3 regions of the Oryzomicrobium sp. genome follow, and region 2 is predicted to be linked to each of the others. Evidence: predicted binding sites of a transcription regulator. Region 2 holds the regulator's gene; each other region holds the start of a gene.
The links. The regulator HrcA, encoded in region 2, represses chaperone genes, less so after heat shock. The targets are predictions, from matches to a motif close to TNTTAGCACTCNNNGNCNNNGAGTGCTAANA.
Positions count from the first base shown of each region.

Region 1: a site for HrcA is predicted at 3,839-3,869, ahead of rpoH (RNA polymerase sigma factor RpoH). Genes of this name have one in related genera too.
Region 3: a site for HrcA is predicted at 2,772-2,802, ahead of V7Z98_RS11480 (co-chaperone GroES). Genes of this name have one in related genera too.

Region 1 is NZ_DAISLS010000007.1:183,991-189,772, forward strand. Features, by position in the region: gene V7Z98_RS08405 (branched-chain amino acid ABC transporter permease) at 1-770, opposite strand, end outside; gene V7Z98_RS08410 (ABC transporter substrate-binding protein) at 960-2,153, opposite strand; gene V7Z98_RS08415 (hypothetical protein) at 2,433-2,798, opposite strand; gene V7Z98_RS08420 (hypothetical protein) at 2,987-3,703, opposite strand; gene rpoH (RNA polymerase sigma factor RpoH) at 3,897-4,748, shown strand; gene V7Z98_RS08430 (Yip1 family protein) at 4,846-5,430, opposite strand; gene V7Z98_RS08435 (cytochrome c oxidase subunit 3) at 5,567-5,782, opposite strand, start outside.
Region 2 is NZ_DAISLS010000018.1:20,346-26,127, reverse strand. Features, by position in the region: gene recN (DNA repair protein RecN) at 1-942, opposite strand, end outside; gene V7Z98_RS16515 (NAD(+)/NADH kinase) at 995-1,939, opposite strand; gene hrcA (heat-inducible transcriptional repressor HrcA) at 2,096-3,124, shown strand; gene hemH (ferrochelatase) at 3,207-4,319, shown strand; gene V7Z98_RS16500 (VCBS repeat-containing protein) at 4,495-5,610, shown strand; gene V7Z98_RS16495 (methyl-accepting chemotaxis protein) at 5,722-5,782, shown strand, end outside.
Region 3 is NZ_DAISLS010000010.1:188,980-194,761, forward strand. Features, by position in the region: gene V7Z98_RS11460 (chemotaxis protein CheX) at 1-850, shown strand, start outside; gene V7Z98_RS11465 (response regulator) at 908-1,273, shown strand; gene V7Z98_RS11470 (methyl-accepting chemotaxis protein) at 1,277-2,074, shown strand; gene V7Z98_RS11475 (hypothetical protein) at 2,071-2,661, shown strand; gene V7Z98_RS11480 (co-chaperone GroES) at 2,915-3,205, shown strand; gene groL (chaperonin GroEL) at 3,250-4,893, shown strand; gene V7Z98_RS11490 (sulfite exporter TauE/SafE family protein) at 5,469-5,782, shown strand, end outside.

The DNA of each region.
Region 1 (5,782 bases), on a different contig from region 2:
CAGCTCGGCATGTAGGCGTAGCCGAGGGCGCGCACCAGGCCGATCAGCAGCGAGGCCGCCACGGCACCGCGGATGTTGCCCAGGCCCCCGAGGATGACGACGATGAAGCAGTCGATGATGGTGTTGGTGGCCATGCCCAGCTCAATGGGAAAGAGCGGCGCGGCGATGGCCCCGGCCAGGCCGGCCAGCCCCGAACCGAGGGCGAACACAGCCATGCGCACCGACGACACGGGCAGGCCGAGCAGGCGCACCATTTCGCCGTCGCTGCTGGCGGCGCGCACCAGCATGCCGAAGGTGCTTTTCTCGATGAGCAGGAACAGGCCGCCGGAAACCAGGGCGCCGAAGCCGATGACGAACAGGCGGTAGACCGGGATGGTGCTGCCGAACAGCTCCACGGTGCCGGCCAGGGCCTCGGGCATGGTCGATTCCTGGTAGCCCAGGCCCCAGACGATCTTGACCAGCTCACTGATCACCAGGATCACGCCGAAGGTCAGGATCAGTTGGTAGAAGTGGGGTCGGTTGTAGAGCGGGCGCAGGGCCAGGCGCTCGATCAGGGCGCCGGCGGCGGCCACCAGCACGGTGGCGCCGATCAGCCCGGCGACGAAGGAGCCGGTGTGGCGGCCGATGTCGAAGGCGATGTAGGCACCGAGCATGTACAGGGCGCCGTGGGCGAAGTTGATCACGCCCAGCATGCCGAAGATGAGGGTCAGCCCCGAGGCGAGCAGGAACAGCAGCATCCCCAGGCTGAGCCCGATGATGAGGGTAGACATGAGGTATCTCCGCGGCGGAGGGATCGTAGGGATGAGCGCCGCCCGGGAGGGCGGCCAGGCCGCCTCCGGGGGACTCCCTCCATCGGTCAGTCGGCCGGTGCGCGCGGCACCGGCAGGAAACCCGGCCCCTGGGGACGACGGTCAGGCGCTAGGCCCAACGCGCCGCCCAGGGGCGGACGGGGCCGGCGCTCAGGGCTGGCAGGCGTCGAAGACCTGGTTGGGCGGGAACACCTTGACGATCTTCATGGTGTAGGCCGGCGCCGGCGGTGCGCCCTTCTCGACCACGCCCCACAGGCCATCCTGCATCGCCTGGTGGTCGCAGGCGCGCATGGACTTGCGCCCTTCCACCGAGTTCTCGCGCACGCTGTTCTCGAAGGCCGCGACCCATTTCTCCTTGTCCCAGGAGCCGGTCTGCTCGACCGTGTCGAGCCACCAGGCCATGCCGTCGTAGGCTTCGCCGGCGGCGCTGGAGGGCAGTTCGTTGTACTTCTTGCGGAAGGCTTCGACGAACTTGCGGTTGGCCGGGTTATCCACGGTGAAGTGGTAGCGCACCCCGGAATAGACGCCGATGGAAGCGGGGCCCACCCCCGCCGCCATGGTTTCATCGGCGATCACCGGGCCGAAGATCTTGCGCGTCTTGCCCAGGTCCACCTGGCCAGCCTGCTTGACCATGGTCACGGCGTCGGAGCCGGTCATGAACAGGGCCACGCCGTCGGCGTTGGAGCGGGCGATCTTGTCCACGATGGAGGAGTAATCCCGGTTGCCCAGGGGGGCGAAGTCGGCGCCGACGATCTCGACGCCGGCCTTCTCCGCCTCGCGGCGGTACCACTCCCAGCTGTCGCGGGTGGCCTGGTAGTCGGCGGTGACGCCGTAGACCCGCTTGAGCTTCTGTTCCTTGGTGAAGCTGAGGGCCATGCGCTGCTCCATGCCCAGGGTGTTGGAGGTGCGGAAGGTGTAGCGGGAGCCGTTGGGCACGGTGATCTTGTCGTCGGCGGACATGGTCACCAGGTGGGGAATCTTGCGCTGCTTGGCGATGTTCATGATGGCGATGCTGGAGGCGGAGCTGACCGCGCCGAAGATCATCTGCACCCCTTCGGAGATCAACCGGGTGGTCTTCTGCACCGCCGGCTGGGGCTTGGTCTCGTCGTCTTCCCAAATCACCTGGATCGGCTTGCCGAGGACCTTGCCGCCGCGCTGCTCGATGGCGATCTCGACGCCCTTGCGCATGTCCTCGCCGAAGATTCCGTAGGTGCCGGACAGGGACACCACCCCGCCGATCTTGAACTTGTCCGGGTCGGCCGCCCGGGCCGGCCCCGTACACAACAGGGCAACGGCCATCGCTCCGAACAGCACGCCATGACGGGCCTTGATACCAGCAACCATGTTTGTCTCCTCTGTTTTTTAGGGAAGCCGCCCTGATATGTCAGTTCAGCCTGCTGATATATTAGCACCTGTTTTCTGATATGCAACACGTTTCGATTAAGGGAATCGCCACTGCTCTCATACCGCCGCAGCGGGGCTGTCGAACACGCTCCCAGCCACTCCGGCAATGCGTCCAGCGGCGGACGGCAGCACCCCGCACAGTCGTCGGAGCGGCACAAAGGAAAAGGGCCGGCAGCGTGAAGCATCACGCTGCCGGCCCTGACTGAGCGGGTGGTTGGTTCAGCGCCAGTCGCGGCGCTCGCGCTCGCCCCGGCCCCGGTCTTCTTCCCAGTGGCCGCCGGTATGTCGCCAGCCGTTGCCGGCTTGCTCCCAGCGGTGGGGCACCCAGGTATAGCCGGGACGGGGGTTCTCCCAGTGGCCGGGCACCCATTCGTGCCGGTGGCCGGTCCAGTTCCAGAAGCCGCCGATCCAGATCTGGCCAACCACGGGGGGCGGGCCCACGACTTCAACCTGGGGCGGCGGCGGAGCCACCATCACCGGTTCGGAATAGGCCGGGCCGTAATACGGCCGGCCAACGGGGGCGACGACGCAGCCGGACAGGGCGGCGGCGGTGGCGAGGGCAACGAGTAGCAGCTTGGTGCGCATGGCGGTTCCTTGTTGTGCAATGTTGGAAAGCGTCGATCCATGAGCATTTAACGCCGGAACCAGCTGCCGCGCCGACCCGCCGCCCCTGGATTTACCGACTGTTGCAACTCGCTGCACAGCCGCCACACCCCCCGCCCGGGCCGGGACGGCGCACGTTCGTCGGCCCCCGCCACGCCGCCGCCCCTGGCTCACGTGCGCTGGGGCGCGCCATTGACCGTGATGTTCAACTGCCCGGCGGAGTTGAAATTCAGGACCACCTGGGCCGACGTCCGGTTGCCCGACAGCAGGCTGCCGTACTTGGCGATCACCGCCTGCAATTCCTGCGGCGACGCCGCGCCCCGGTATTCGGCCTGGAAGCCGACGGCCTCATCCAGCGCCGCCTTGCTTTCCGACAAGCCCTGGCTCCAACCCAGGGCCCGCTCCATGGCCGGCGACTGTTGCAACGCCTCCTTCAACTGGGCGCCGTAGGGGTAGTCGCTAGGAAACTGGACCTGCCCCTGGGAATCGAAGCCGATCTGGGCAGGCGCATAGGGAATGCCGTGGGCGGCCAGCAGCCCCGGCATGTTGCTCGAAACGTACTGCCCCAGGGCGTCGATGTTCCGCTGGGTCGGCATCAGCAGCGGGGGAATCTCCCCCGTGCCGGACCAGGACTTTCCGGTCAGGTACGACTCGACGTCCAGGTTAACGGTTCCCTGGTTGGTATCGAAAGCCACGGTCGGGGACGGGGCCGATGCGGCCGCCCGCTGCTCACCAGCCAGCCGCTCCCGGGCGGCTGCCGAAATGGACACCGGTTCGGCAGATTTTGCCGTGCCCGGATCGGTGGTTGCCAAGACTTGCCGCTGCACGGCCGGCGTACCGGAGGCGGCATACAGCGAGGCGGCGCCAAAGGCGCTCTGGACGATCATGGGAAGTCCTTGGAAGGCGAGTTCTTCCAAGCAGCATGTTTTATGCCAAACGCCAATCTTGAATGCTCTTCCCGGCTCAGTTCCGCGCGGCCTAACCAGGTGCCACCAGCTGCGATTCCCCAGAACTCACCCCCCCTTTAGCACTCAAAGGCAACGAGTGCTAAAATCAGATTGACCCTTTTGGAGGACCTCCATGACCCAGACCGCTTCGCTGATGCATCTACCGGTGGCGGTGGGCAATTTGGACGCCTACATCCAGACCGCCCAACGCTTTCCGCTGCTTTCCGACGAGGAAGAGAAGGCCTTGGCTCGCCGCTTCCGCGACGACGATGATCTGAGTGCCGCCCGCCAGTTGGTGCTGTCGCACCTGCGGGTGGTGATCGCCATCGCCCGGGGCTACCTGGGCTACGGCCTGCCCCACGCCGACCTGATCCAGGAAGGCAACATCGGCCTGATGAAGGCCGTGAAGCGCTTCGACCCGGACCGGGGCGTGCGCTTGGTGTCGTTCGCCATCCACTGGATCAAGGCCGAGATTCACGAATACATCGTGAAGAACTGGCGCCTGGTCAAGGTGGCCACCACCAAGGCCCAGCGCAAGCTGTTCTTCAACCTGCGCAGCATGAAGCCGGGCAGCGAAGCGCTGACGCCGGAGCAGGCCAACGAAGTGGCCGCCACCCTGGGCGTCAAGCCCGAGGAAGTGGTGGAGATGGAAACTCGCCTGAGCGGCCACGACCTGGCCCTGGAAGGCAACCCGGACGACGAGGAAGGCCGCCTGGCCCCCATCGCCACCCTGGCCGACTCGCGCCTGGAGCCGACCCGGGTGCTGGAAGCCCGGGAAGAGGAGCGCCTGCACAACGAGGGCCTGCGCGGCGCCCTGGCCACCCTGGATGCGCGCAGCCGCCGCATCATCGAGGCCCGCTGGCTGGCCGAGGACGGCGGCGCCACCCTGCACGACCTGGCGGCCGAATTCGGCGTTTCCGCCGAACGCATCCGCCAGATCGAGGCCAAGGCCCTCAAGTCCCTGCGCGGGGTACTGGCGGCCTGACCTTTCCGCCGCCCCATAAACACAACGGCCGGATGCGTGTGCGCTCCGGCCGTTGTGTTTATGGGGCCTGCACGCGGGCAAGGCCCCGGTTGCAGGATCAGCCCACCGCCCAGCCCAGGGCGACGAAGGTGAGCAACATCATCACCACCCAGGCGCACAGGCCGGCAGCCAGCACCGAGCCCCACAGCAGCAGGGCATGGCCGTCGTCGTCACCCATGTGGAACACCCGGTTGACGCCTTGGTAGATGAGCACGCCCACCGCGAACAGGGCGAGGATGGCCACCGCCACGTTGAACAGCAGGCTGGGTGCGAAGAAGGCCACCGGCGCGATCCACAGGGGGGTGGGCGCCACCGCCGCCAGGGTGAAGGCGTCCTGGTAGGACGGCCGGGCGTCGATCACATCGCCCAGTTGCTGGATGATGCGGGCCATCACCGGCACCGCCACCAGCTCGGTGACGTAGAACAGCACGGCAATGCCCATCATCATCTGCCGCCCGATCGTCGGCAGGTTCACCGTCTCGTGGTAGGCCGACCAGGCGTAGAGCATCATTGCCGGCGGCACCAGGGACATGGGCACCACGTACATCCAGAACATCTTGGTGACCGAGGGGTGGACCTTCATCAGCCAGTCCCAGCCCTCGCCATGGGACGACAGCATCTTCGGGAACATCATCGGACTCATGGCGTACCTCCTTTCAGGCAAGACGCATAGTGCAAACCACTCCCTGAGCCCCCTTGCAACGACTGCCAAGCACCACAAATTCACTGCTTCACTACATTGAATTGGACCTCGCCGGAGCAGGGCCGTTCTGTCACCCTCACAGCCAGTAGACGAAGACGAACAGCAGCAGCCAGACCACGTCCACGAAGTGCCAGTACCAGGACACCGCCTCGAAAGCGAAGTGGTGGTCCGGGGTGAAATGGCCGGCCTGCACGCGCAGCAGGATCACCGTCAGCATCACCGCCCCCAGGGTCACGTGCAGGCCGTGGAAGCCGGTAAGCATGAAGAAAGTGGCGCCGTAGATGCCGGTCTT
Region 2 (5,782 bases):
GCGGGCGCAGGACAGCACGGCGTCGATGCGCCGCTCGGCTTCCGCCAGCCGGTCCGGATCGAGCTCGACCCGGTCGGCGTAGCGGCGTAGTTCCGAAACCGCCTCCACCAGTTCGGTTTGGGCCGAGCGCAGCAGTTCGGCCACCGCGGCAAGGCCCGGGTCGAAGCTGCTCAGGTCGTCCAGCCGGGTGAGGGCCCCGTCCAGCTGTTCCTCGCAGGCGCCCTCGGCGTCGGTCAGCACGTTCAGGGAATAGCGCGCCCCGTCGATCAGGCTGGCGGCGTGGGCCAAGCGCTTGTGCTCCAGGTTGAGGCTTTCCCATTCGTCGCCGGCCAGTCCCAGGGATTCCAGTTCCTGCACCTCCCAGGCCAGGCGCTCCCGCTCTTCGGCCAGTTGGGCGCCGTTGCGCTCGGCCTCGTCGAACAGCATCCGGGCCTCCTGCCAGGCGCGCCAGGCCTCGCCCACGGCGCGCACGTCGTCGCGCAGGCCGGCCTGGCCGTCGAGCAGGGCGCGCTGGGCGTCACCGCGCAGCAGGGATTGATGGGCGTGCTGGCCGTGGATGTCCACCAGGTCCTCGGCCACCGCCTTCAATTGCTGCAAGGTGGCCGGACTGCCGTTGATGTAGGCCCGGGAGCGGCCGCCGGCTTCGAGCACCCGGCGCAGCAGCAGCTCGCCGTCCTCGGGGGCAGCCAGGTCCTGCTCCGCCAACCACTCGCCCACGCCGGGCAGGGCGGCGACGTCGAAAGCCGCCGTCACCTCGGCCCGGGCGGCGCCGGCGCGCACCAGGCCGCTGTCGGCCCGCTCGCCAAGGACGAAGGCGAGGGCATCCACCAGGATCGACTTGCCGGCCCCGGTTTCCCCGGTGAAAGCGCCGAACCCCTGGGCGAACTCCAGTTCGAGGCGGTCGACGATGACGAAATCGCGGATGGTCAGGCGCTGCAGCATAAGGGGCGAGGAGGCGCAGTAAAGTGAGGAGTGGTCGGAGAAGCAGCCGGGGTCAGGTGCCCTTGGGCTTTTCGCTCCACTGCAGCTTCTGGCGCAGCATGGCGAAGTAGCTGTAGCCCGGCGGGTGCAGGAAGCAGACGCTGTGCTCGGAGCGGAACAGGCGCACGCTGTCGTAGCGGCACAGGGTCTGGGTGACCTGGCCGTCGAAGTGCACCCGGGAGTCGTCGGCGGAGAGGATGCGGATTTCGATGGCCTTGGTTTCCGGGATGGTGATCGGCCGGTTGGTCAGGGCATGGGGGCACAGGGGCACCAGGGCGATGCCGCCCAGGGTGGGGTGCAGGATCGGCCCGTTGGCCGACAGGGAGTAGGCGGTGGAGCCGGTGGGGGTGGAGACGATCAGGCCGTCGGCGCGCAGGCTGTAAATGAACTCGCCGTCGATGAACAACTCGAATTCGATGAGCCGGGAGATGGCCCCCTTGTCCACCACCACGTCGTTGAGCGCCACGTTGGCGGCCACCACCTCGCCGCCGCGCACCACCTCGCCGCCGAGCAGCAGCCGGCTTTCCGGGATGAAGCGCCCTTCGAGCAGGTCGTCCAGGCACGAAAGCATGTCGGAACGGGCGATGTCGGTCATGAAGCCGAGCCGGCCCTGGTTCACCCCCACCAGGGGCACCCGGTAGCGGGCCAGCTGGCGGGCGGCGTTGAGCATGGTGCCGTCGCCGCCGACGACGATGGCCACGTCGGCCCGGTAGCCGATCACCGTGAAATCCACTGCGTCGAAGGCCGCCAGGCCGCCCAGGGTGTGGTGGTTGGCCAAGCCATGGCCGCTGGCGGCGCCGAAGCCGGCGATGTTGTCGGCGGTATCGGCTTCCACCAGAACCTTGACGCCCCGGTCGGACAGCGCCTGGGCGAGGGCCAGCAGGGTGTCGGCCACCTCGGGGCTGTGGTACCGGCCGATGAGGGCGATGGTGCGGGGAGTACTGAACGACTGTGGCATGGCAAAATTAAACCACAAAACCATGCCGGCGCCGGGCTTCCCCCGTGCTGGCACTGTCCGTGCCCGGCCCGGGTGCCGCTCCGGGCGGCGCCGGGGGCATCGCGCTCCGCGGCGCCGGCATTTTCGTTTTGATCCTTTTCGGTAACATAGCAGGCCATGCTCGACGAACGCGCCCGCATCCTACTCAAGACCCTGGTCGAACGGTACATCGCCGAAGGCGAGCCCATCGGCTCCCGCGCCCTGTCCCGGTATTCCGGCCTCGACCTGTCCCCCGCCACGGTCCGCAACGTGATGGCCGACCTGGAGGAGGCCGGCTTCGTCGCCAGCCCCCACACCTCCGCCGGCCGGATACCGACGCCCCGGGGCTACCGGCTGTTCGTCGATTCCCTGCTCACCGTGCGCCCCCTGGAAAAAGGGCAGATCGCCGTCCTGGAGCACCAGCTCGACCCGAGCCAGCCCCAGCAGCTGCTGGCCTCGGCCTCGCGCATCCTCTCCGACCTGTCTCACTTCGCCGGGGTGGTGGTGGCGCCGCGCCGCCAGGCGCCGCGCATCAAGCAGATCGAATTCCTCGCCCTGTCGGAAAAACGCATCCTGCTGATCCTGGTCACCGCCGACGGCGAGGTGCAGAACCGCATCCTGTTCACCGAGGCCGCCTACACCCCGGCGGAACTGGTCACCGCCGCCAACTACTTCAACCAGCACTGCGCCGGCCTGGATTTCGACCAGGTGCGCAACCGCCTCGACGCCGAACTGCGCGAGCTGAAGAGCGATCTCCAGGCGCTGATGAGCGCGGTGCTGGCGGTGGGCGACCAGGCCATGCACGAGAGCGGCGATCGCTACGTGATCTCAGGCGAGCGCAACCTGCTCGACGTGGACGACCTGTCGTCCAACGTGCGCCGCCTGCGCGAACTGTTCGACCTGTTCGAGCACAAGACCGGACTGGTGCGCCTGCTCGACCTGTCGAACAAGGCCGACGGGGTGCAGATCTACATCGGCAACGAATCGGGCATCGCCCCCCTGGACGAGTGCAGCGTGGTCACCGCCCCCTACGAGGCCAACGGCCAAGTGATCGGCTCGGTGGGGGTGATCGGCCCGACCCGCATGGCCTACGAGCGGGTCATCCCGATCGTGGACATCACCGCCCGACTGCTCTCCTCCGCCCTCACCTACCAGGCCACGGCCTGATCCCGCGCCGGGGCGGTGGGTCCAAACCTCCCCCCGGCGCCCCACAAGAACAACGCGACAGCGACACACCGTCTCAGGACCCATGCCCCGCTTCCAGCCCGAACCGCCGTTCCAGCACGGCACCCCGCCTCAGACCGCCGTGGTGCTGGTCAACCTCGGCTCACCCGACTCCCCCACTCCCGAAGCGGTGCGCCGCTATCTCAAGGAATTCCTCTCCGACCCCCGGGTGGTGGAAATCCCCACGGCGGTGTGGTGGCCGATCCTCAACGGCATCATCCTCAACACCCGGCCCAAGCACTCCGCCGCCAAGTACGCCACCATCTGGACCCCGGAAGGCTCGCCCCTCAAGGTGCACACCGAGCGCCAGGCCAAACTGCTCCAGGGCCTGCTCGGCGAGCGGGGCCACCGGGTCACCGTCACCTGGGCGATGCGCTACGGTAGCCCGGCCCTGCCCGAGGTGCTCGACCGGCTGAAAGCCGACAACCACACCCGCATCCTGCTGCTGCCCGCCTACCCCCAGTATTCGGCCAGCACCACCGCCACCGTGCTCGACCAGGCCGGCCAGTGGCTCGCCGGCCTGCGCAACCAGCCCGAGGTCCGCAGCCAGCGCAGCTTTGCCGACGACCCGGGCTATATCGCCGCCCTGGCCGCCAGCGTGCGCGAGCACTGGCAGGCCCACGGCAAGCCCGCCGCCAATGACAAGACCTACCGGTTGGTGATGAGCTTTCACGGCGTGCCGCGGCGCTCCCTAGACCTGGGCGACCCCTACCACTGCGAGTGCCACAAGACCGCCCGGCTGCTGGCCCGGGCCCTGGACCTGCCCGAGCATCAGGCGCTGACCACCTTTCAGTCCCGCTTCGGCAAGGCCGAATGGCTCCAGCCCTACACTGCCCCGACCCTGGCCGCCCTGCCCAAGGAAGGGGTCGTCCGGGTGGACGTGCTGTGCCCGGGCTTCGTCGCCGACTGCCTGGAGACCCTGGAGGAGATCGCCCAGGAGGTGAAGGCCGACTTCCTCAATGCCGGCGGCCAGGTCTTCCACTACCTGCCCTGCCTCAACGAGCGACCCGACTGGATCGCCGCCCTGGCCGACCTGGCCGAGGCCCAACTGGCAGGCTGGCCTACCCGGACACCCCGGGACGATCAGGGCCTGGCCGAATCGGTGGCACGGGCGCGCCTCCTCGGCGCCAAGGCCTGACCGGCCGGAACGCCGCCAGGGGCGCGGCGTTCCAAATATCATCCGCGAAGAACAAGCACTGGCGCGGGTTTCCAGGCATGCCATCTGGAAACCCGCGCCAATAAAGGGTTTGCGGCACGGTTCAGCCTTGGCCGCTGGTGCCGTTAATACAGGGGTAGCCTTCGCGGAGCTCCCCATGCACATTACCCAGACCCAGCTGGAGCAACGCTCCAGCCATGCCTCCCAAAGCCGCCACAATGTCAGCGAGAACCTGCGCGCCTGGATCGGCGACCAGCGCCCCGACTTTTCCGACGGCAGCCAGGGCGCCCAGCCGCGGGTGAATATTTCCAGCGCGGCGCTGGACGCCCTGAAGCATGACCAGGCAAAGGACAACGCGGCCAAGTCCGCCAAGGAGGCCTCCGGGCAAAGCGCCTCGTCCGTCTCATCCGGCATCGACCTTTCCGACGACGAGAACCTGGACCCGCGCCTGCGCATCCTCAAGGCCGTGGTGGAAATGCTCACCGGCGAGACGATCCACCTGGTCGGCACCCGGGAACTGGGCGACCTCAAGGCCGCCGCCCTGCCCCCCAGCGCCCAGGCAGCCGCCTCCCAGGCGCCGCCGCCGGAGCAAGCCGCGCCGAAACAGGGCTACGGCGTGGAGTACGACTACTCGGAAAGCGTCTACGAGAGCGAGACCACCTCGTTCTCCGCCCAAGGCACGGTGCGCACCGCCGACGGCCAGGAAATCAACTTCAGCGCCAACCTGACCATGAGCCGGGAGTTCCAGGCCACCTACAACGCCCGCCTGCGTCTGGGGGACGCCAAGCTGCGGGACCCGCTGGTGCTCAACTTCAACGGGCAGGCCGCCCAGCTCTCCGATCTGCGCATCGATTTCGACCTGTACGGCGACGGACAGAAAGGGAGCCTGCCGTTCGTCTCCAGCGGCAGCGGCTTCCTCGTGTTCGACCGCAACGGCGACGGCAAGGTGAACGACGGCCGGGAGCTTTTCGGCCCCAGCACCGGCGACGGCTTCACCGAACTGGCGGCCTTGGATACCGACGGAAACGGCTGGATCGACGAGGCCGACCCGGCCTTCGCGCACCTCGGCACCTGGACCCTGGGGCCCGACGGCCCGGTGTTCAAAACCCTGGCCGAGCAAGGGATCGGCGCCCTGTCGGTGACCGGCCAGGCCACCCCGTTTTCCCTCAAGGACAAGAACAATCAGCTCCAGGCCCAGATCCGGGCCACCGGCGTGTTTTTGCACGAGTCGGGAGCGGCTGGCACAATTCAACAGGTTGACGTCGCCGCCTGAGCCAAAACGGGCAGCGCGCCCATGCCGGGGGACAAGGCCCGATCCGTCCCACCGGCCTACTAAAACAAGGCCGCCCCGACAAGGGCGAGCCCAAGGGAGGTAACGGGTGTCATGAAGCGTATTGCCGATTGGAGCATCTGGGTCCGTCTCACCGCGGCCATCTGGCTAGTGC
Region 3 (5,782 bases), on a different contig from region 2:
CGGCGACGTGATGGCGGTGCTGCGCGCCAACGTGGACCTGGGCGGCATCCTGCTCTACGAGAACTACGGTGGCCGGCCGGGCAACGGCCTGGTCATGGCCCGGGAGATCCACGCCCTGCGCCCCGAGCTGCCCATCTTCCTGCGCCGCGACGCCGTCTCCAGCGTCGCCGGCCTGGGGGAGCGCGACGCGGCCATGTTCCGCTGCGCCTACACCCTGGCGACCCTGCAACAGCTGCGGGAGTCCCTGGACGCCTCGATCTTCAGCCGGATCTACCCCAACGCCCTGGTGCGGGGCATTGCCGAGATCACCCGGGCCTCTTTGGAAAGCCTCTTCCACGGCTGCGAGGTGGATGCCGAGACCCCCTACCTGGTCAAGGACCGCATCATCTACGGTGAGGTGTTCACCCTGATCGCCATCGAGAGCCACTGGTGCCGGGGCTACATGATGCTGCAATCGTCCGAGGGCAGCGTGCTCGACCTGTTGCGCGGCCGGCCAGGCGGCGGGGACGGGCTCACCTTCCGCGATCTCAACGGCACCCTGGGCGAGGCCACCAACCTGATCTGGGGCGCCTTCAAGAACCGCTACGTCGGCCACGGCACGGCGGCCTCCGCGCCGCTCCAGACCCAGGTGCCCATCGTCATCAACCACCAGCGCCGCTACATCTCCTTCGGTTCGGACGATCCCCAGCTGTGCCTGAAATACACCCTGCGGCTGCGGCAGTCCCCGGACGGCCCGGGCGTGCCGGTCTACCAGCGCTTCGTCTTCAACCTGGACTGGTCCCCGGACGAGTTCAGCGAAAACCCCACGGTGGAGTCCTTCGTCGAGTCCGGCGAATTGGAACTCTTCTGACCCCGCGTTCGATCTTTTTTCCCCTTCCCGTTTGATAACCAATAACAAGGAGTTCCCATGGCCCAGGTTCTGGTCGTCGATGATTCCAGCACGGTGCGTAACGAGGTCTGCGATTTCCTCAAGAACAACGGCCTCGCCGTCACGGCAGCGGTGGACGGCAACGACGGGCTGGCCAAGCTCAAGGCCGACCCCGCCATCAAGCTGGTGTTGAGCGATGTGAACATGCCCAACATGGACGGCCTGACCATGGTCGAGAAGATCCGCGGCGACCTGAAGAACGCGGCGGTCAACGTCATCATGCTCACCACCGAGAACAGCCCGGCGATGAAGGAGCGGGGCAAGGCGGCCGGCATCAAGGGGTGGATCGTCAAACCGTTCAACGGCGCCGCCGTGATCGCCACCCTGAAGAAGCTGGTGGCCTGATCGATGGCCCTGACCACTGGCGCCACCCCGATCCTGCTGGCTCTCGCCGTATTGCTGGCGCTGCTCGCCCTGGCCAGCTGGTGGCGCGTCGCCGTCCTGCGCCGCGAGGGGAGCCGCCGGGAGGCGGCCCTGCGCCGCGAGATCGATGCCCTGGCCGGGCACATTCCCCCCGAGGTCATGGCCGGGCGGCTGGCCGATCTGCAAGGCGAGGCCGACGCCCTGCGCGAGGCCCTGGCCCGGCTGGCCGAGGCGCACGAGCAGGCCGCCCAGGAGGCGGCCCAGAGCGCCGCCGCCGAGCAGCAGGCCGTACTGGCCGAGGCCGCCGCCGGCTACGGTGCGGCCCTGGCCGACCTGCGCCAGCGGGTCGCGGCGGACCATCACGAGTTGAAAGGCGGCATCGACGCCCTGCTCGACGTGGTCAAGACCCTGGAGCGCTGGCATGACCAGATTCAGGGCATCCTGGCCAACAACCAGGCGCTGAAGCGGGAAAACGAGGAATTCGCCAACATCAACAAGAAGATCGTGATGCTGGCGCTCAACGCCTCGATCGAGGCCGCCCGGGCCGGCGAGTACGGCCGGGGCTTCGCCGTGGTGGCCGACGGGGTGCGCGACCTGGCCCTGACCTCCACCAAGCTGGCCCAGAGCTTCAAGGAAAACCTGGACAAGAGCGACCTGGTGGCCACCGCCACCTTCCTCGACCTGCAAGCCAGCAGCAACATGATCCGCACCGCCGTGTTCGGCCTGGGTGCGAGCGAGAGCCGCATTCTGTCCCATCTGTCCGAGGAGGGCGCCCTGCCATGATCACCACCGAAGCCATCGCCTCCGTCCAGTGGCTGTTCGACAAGGCCATCCGGGAAAATGCCGGGGCCGGCGCCGCCTGCGAGGTAACCGTTTCTCCCGGCCTGGGGCCGGCCATGGCGGACGATGCCCGCCGCCACCTGGTGGTGATCGGCATCTCGTCCTACCTGTTCCGCATGGTCGTCCTGTTCGACTTCGACGCGGCCCCCCGGACCCTGGACTATCTGTCCCGCCGTGCCGGCGGCGAGCCGGGGGCGCTCCAGGGGCAACTGCTCGCCGACGCCTACGGCGAGCTGGTGAACATGATCTGCGGCGCGGCCAAGCGGACCTTGCACGAGGTCTTTCCCCACACCGGCCTGTCCACCCCGTTCACCCTGGAAAGCTCCTGCGCCCGCTACGTCTGCGCCCTGGACCCGGCCCACAGCCTGACCTTCGCGGTGAATATCGGCGATCAGGGCGACGGCCAGCTTGGCTTCCGCATGACCGTCTGCCTGTGCGTGGCCCCGGGCACCACCCTGGACTTCACGGTGGCGCGCACCGCCCCCGCCAATGCGTCGTCCGACTCCTGCGGCGAGATCGAATTCTTCTGATCCGGCGCGGCCTGGACGGCCCTGGGCGGCGGCCCGGCGCAGCCCCGGGAGACATCGCCCGCATAAATAATTGGCGGGGCGCCCTTGAAAACCCCGGGGGGCGTCCCTATTATTAGCACTCGTCGCCGATGAGTGCTAACAACCTCCCGGTGACCGGCAGCCGCGGCGGGTGCGAGCTTCGCTCCCCGAGTCCGGCGGCTCCCCATTCGTGTCATCCGTGTTTATGTCCGCAACTTTGTCAGGAGCCCACTCCATGAAAATCCGTCCCTTGCACGACCGCGTGATCGTCAAGCGCGTCGAAGCCGAGCGCACCACCGCCTCCGGTATCGTCATCCCCGATTCCGCCGGCGAGAAGCCGGATCAGGGTGAAATCCTCGCCGTCGGTCCCGGCAAACGCGACGATTCCGGCAAGCTGATCGCCCTCGACGTCAAGGTCGGCGACCGCGTCCTGTTCGGCAAGTACGCCGGCCAGACCGTCAAGGTGGATGGCCAGGAACTGCTGGTCATGCGTGAAGAAGACATCATGGGCGTGGTGGAAGCCTAAGGCTTTCCGACCCCCTCACCTTTCCCAGAATTCAGGAGCAAACAATGGCTGCTAAAGAAGTCAAATTCGGTGACGTCGCCCGCGAGCGCATGGTCGCCGGCATCAACATCCTCGCCAACGCCGTCAAGGTGACCCTGGGCCCCAAGGGCCGCAACGTGGTGCTCGAGCGCTCCTTCGGCGCCCCCACCGTGACCAAGGACGGCGTGTCCGTCGCCAAGGAAATCGAACTGAAGGACAAGTTCGAGAACATGGGCGCCCAGATGGTCAAGGAAGTCGCTTCCAAGACCTCCGACGTGGCCGGTGACGGCACCACCACCGCCACCGTGCTGGCCCAGGCCATCGTCCGCGAAGGCATGAAGTACGTGGCCGCCGGCATGAACCCGATGGACCTCAAGCGCGGCATCGACAAGACCGTCGCCGCCCTGACCGACGAACTGCGCAAGATTTCCAAGCCCTGCTCCACCACCAAGGAAATCGCCCAGGTCGGCTCCATCTCCGCCAACTCCGACACCAACATCGGCGACATCATCGCCAATGCCATGGACAAGGTCGGCAAGGAAGGCGTGATCACCGTCGAAGACGGCAAGTCCCTGGACAACGAACTCGACGTCGTCGAAGGCATGCAGTTCGACCGCGGCTACCTGTCCCCCTACTTCATCAACAACCCGGACAAGCAGATTGCCGCCCTGGACAATCCCTTCGTCCTGCTGTTCGACAAGAAGATCTCCAACATCCGCGACCTGCTGCCGGTGCTCGAGCAAGTGGCCAAGGCCGGCCGCCCGCTGCTGATCATCGCCGAAGACGTGGACGGTGAAGCCCTGGCCACCCTGGTGGTGAACAACCTGCGCGGCATCCTCAAGACCTGCGCCGTCAAGGCTCCGGGCTTCGGCGACCGCCGCAAGGCCATGCTCGAAGACATCGCCATCCTGACCGGCGGTACCGTGATCGCCGAAGAAGTCGGCCTGTCCCTGGAAAAGGCCACCCTGGCCGAGCTGGGCCAAGCCAAGCGCATTGAGATCGGCAAGGAAAACACCACCATCATCGACGGCGCCGGCGATGCCGCCACCATCGAAGCTCGCGTCGGCACCATCCGCAAGCAGATCGAGGAAGCCACCTCCGACTACGACCGTGAGAAGCTGCAAGAGCGCGTGGCCAAGCTGGCCGGCGGCGTTGCCGTGATCAAGGTCGGCGCTGCCACCGAAGTCGAAATGAAGGAAAAGAAGGCTCGCGTCGAAGACGCCCTGCACGCCACCCGCGCTGCCGTTGAAGAAGGCATCGTCGCCGGCGGCGGCGTGGCTCTGCTGCGCGCCCGCGCCGCGGTGTCCGTCAAGGGTGACAACGCCGACCAGGAAGCCGGCATCAAGATCGTCCTGCGCGCCATCGAAGAGCCCCTGCGCCAGATCGTCGCCAACGCCGGTGACGAGCCCTCCGTGGTGGTCTCCAAGGTCCTGGAAGGCAAGGGCAACTTCGGCTACAACGCCGGCTCCGGCGTGTACGGCGACATGGTGGAAATGGGCGTGCTCGACCCCACCAAGGTGACCCGCACCGCCCTGCAGAACGCCGCCTCCGTGGCCGGCCTGATGCTCACCACCGACTGCATGGTCGGCGAACTGCCCGAAGACAAGCCCGCCATGCCCGGCGGCATGGGCGACATGGGTGGCATGGGCGGCATGGGCATGGGCATGTAACACCGCCAGGCCGTCCAGGACTCGTTCCTGGCGCCCTGCCGGCCGGCCGTTGGCAATTCGCCAGGGGCCGGCCCGAAAAACCCCGCACTCCGGTGCGGGGTTTTTCTTTGCTCGGCGACAACGGGACCGCCGGTGCCTGGACCAACAAGCCCTTTGAACCGCCAGTGCAACGGCGCGGGCCGGGAGCCAGGGGAGTGGGGCCTGGGCGGGCAGGGAAATACTTGAATTTTATTAATGTATTTTTCTTTGAAAATGCCAAGGTCCAATACTGGCGCGGACTTTGAATTTTTCCCAGGCTAAATACATTAATTTTTTTCATGTATTGCACAGGCAGGCATTCGGGGAGCCCGGGCGGGGCGGCGGCCGGGGCCGTGGCGCTTGGCCGGCATTGCCGCGCTGTGCGCCCTGTTCTGTCCCGGCCATGCTTCCCCCTGGCCGCGCCTGCCCGGCAGCGCGTCGCCCGTCGTTACGGCAGTCGTTCTTAGAACAGATATGGATTTGCAAATAGCGATTCCGTATAAAACCGTTATAAGCGGATCGTTTAGCATGGCCGTCATTCATCGAGGGGCGACGGCGTGGAAATCGGATTCGTGGTGGCGGGACTGGCGGTGGGCTTCGTGGTCGGCCTCACCGGCGTGGGCGGCGGCTCCCTGATGACGCCCATCCTGCTCTGGTTCGGCATCCCGCCCTCCACCGCCGTGGGCACCGACCTGCTCTACGCCGCCCTGACCAAGGCTGGCGGCGTGGCGGTGCACCACCGCCGCGGCCACGTGGACTGGCGCCTGGTCGGCTGGCTGGCCGCCGGCAGCGTTCCCGCCTCCCTGCTCACCCTGGGGCTGATTTCCCACATCGGTCCGTCCCACGCTCTGGACGGCCTGTTCCGCTTCAT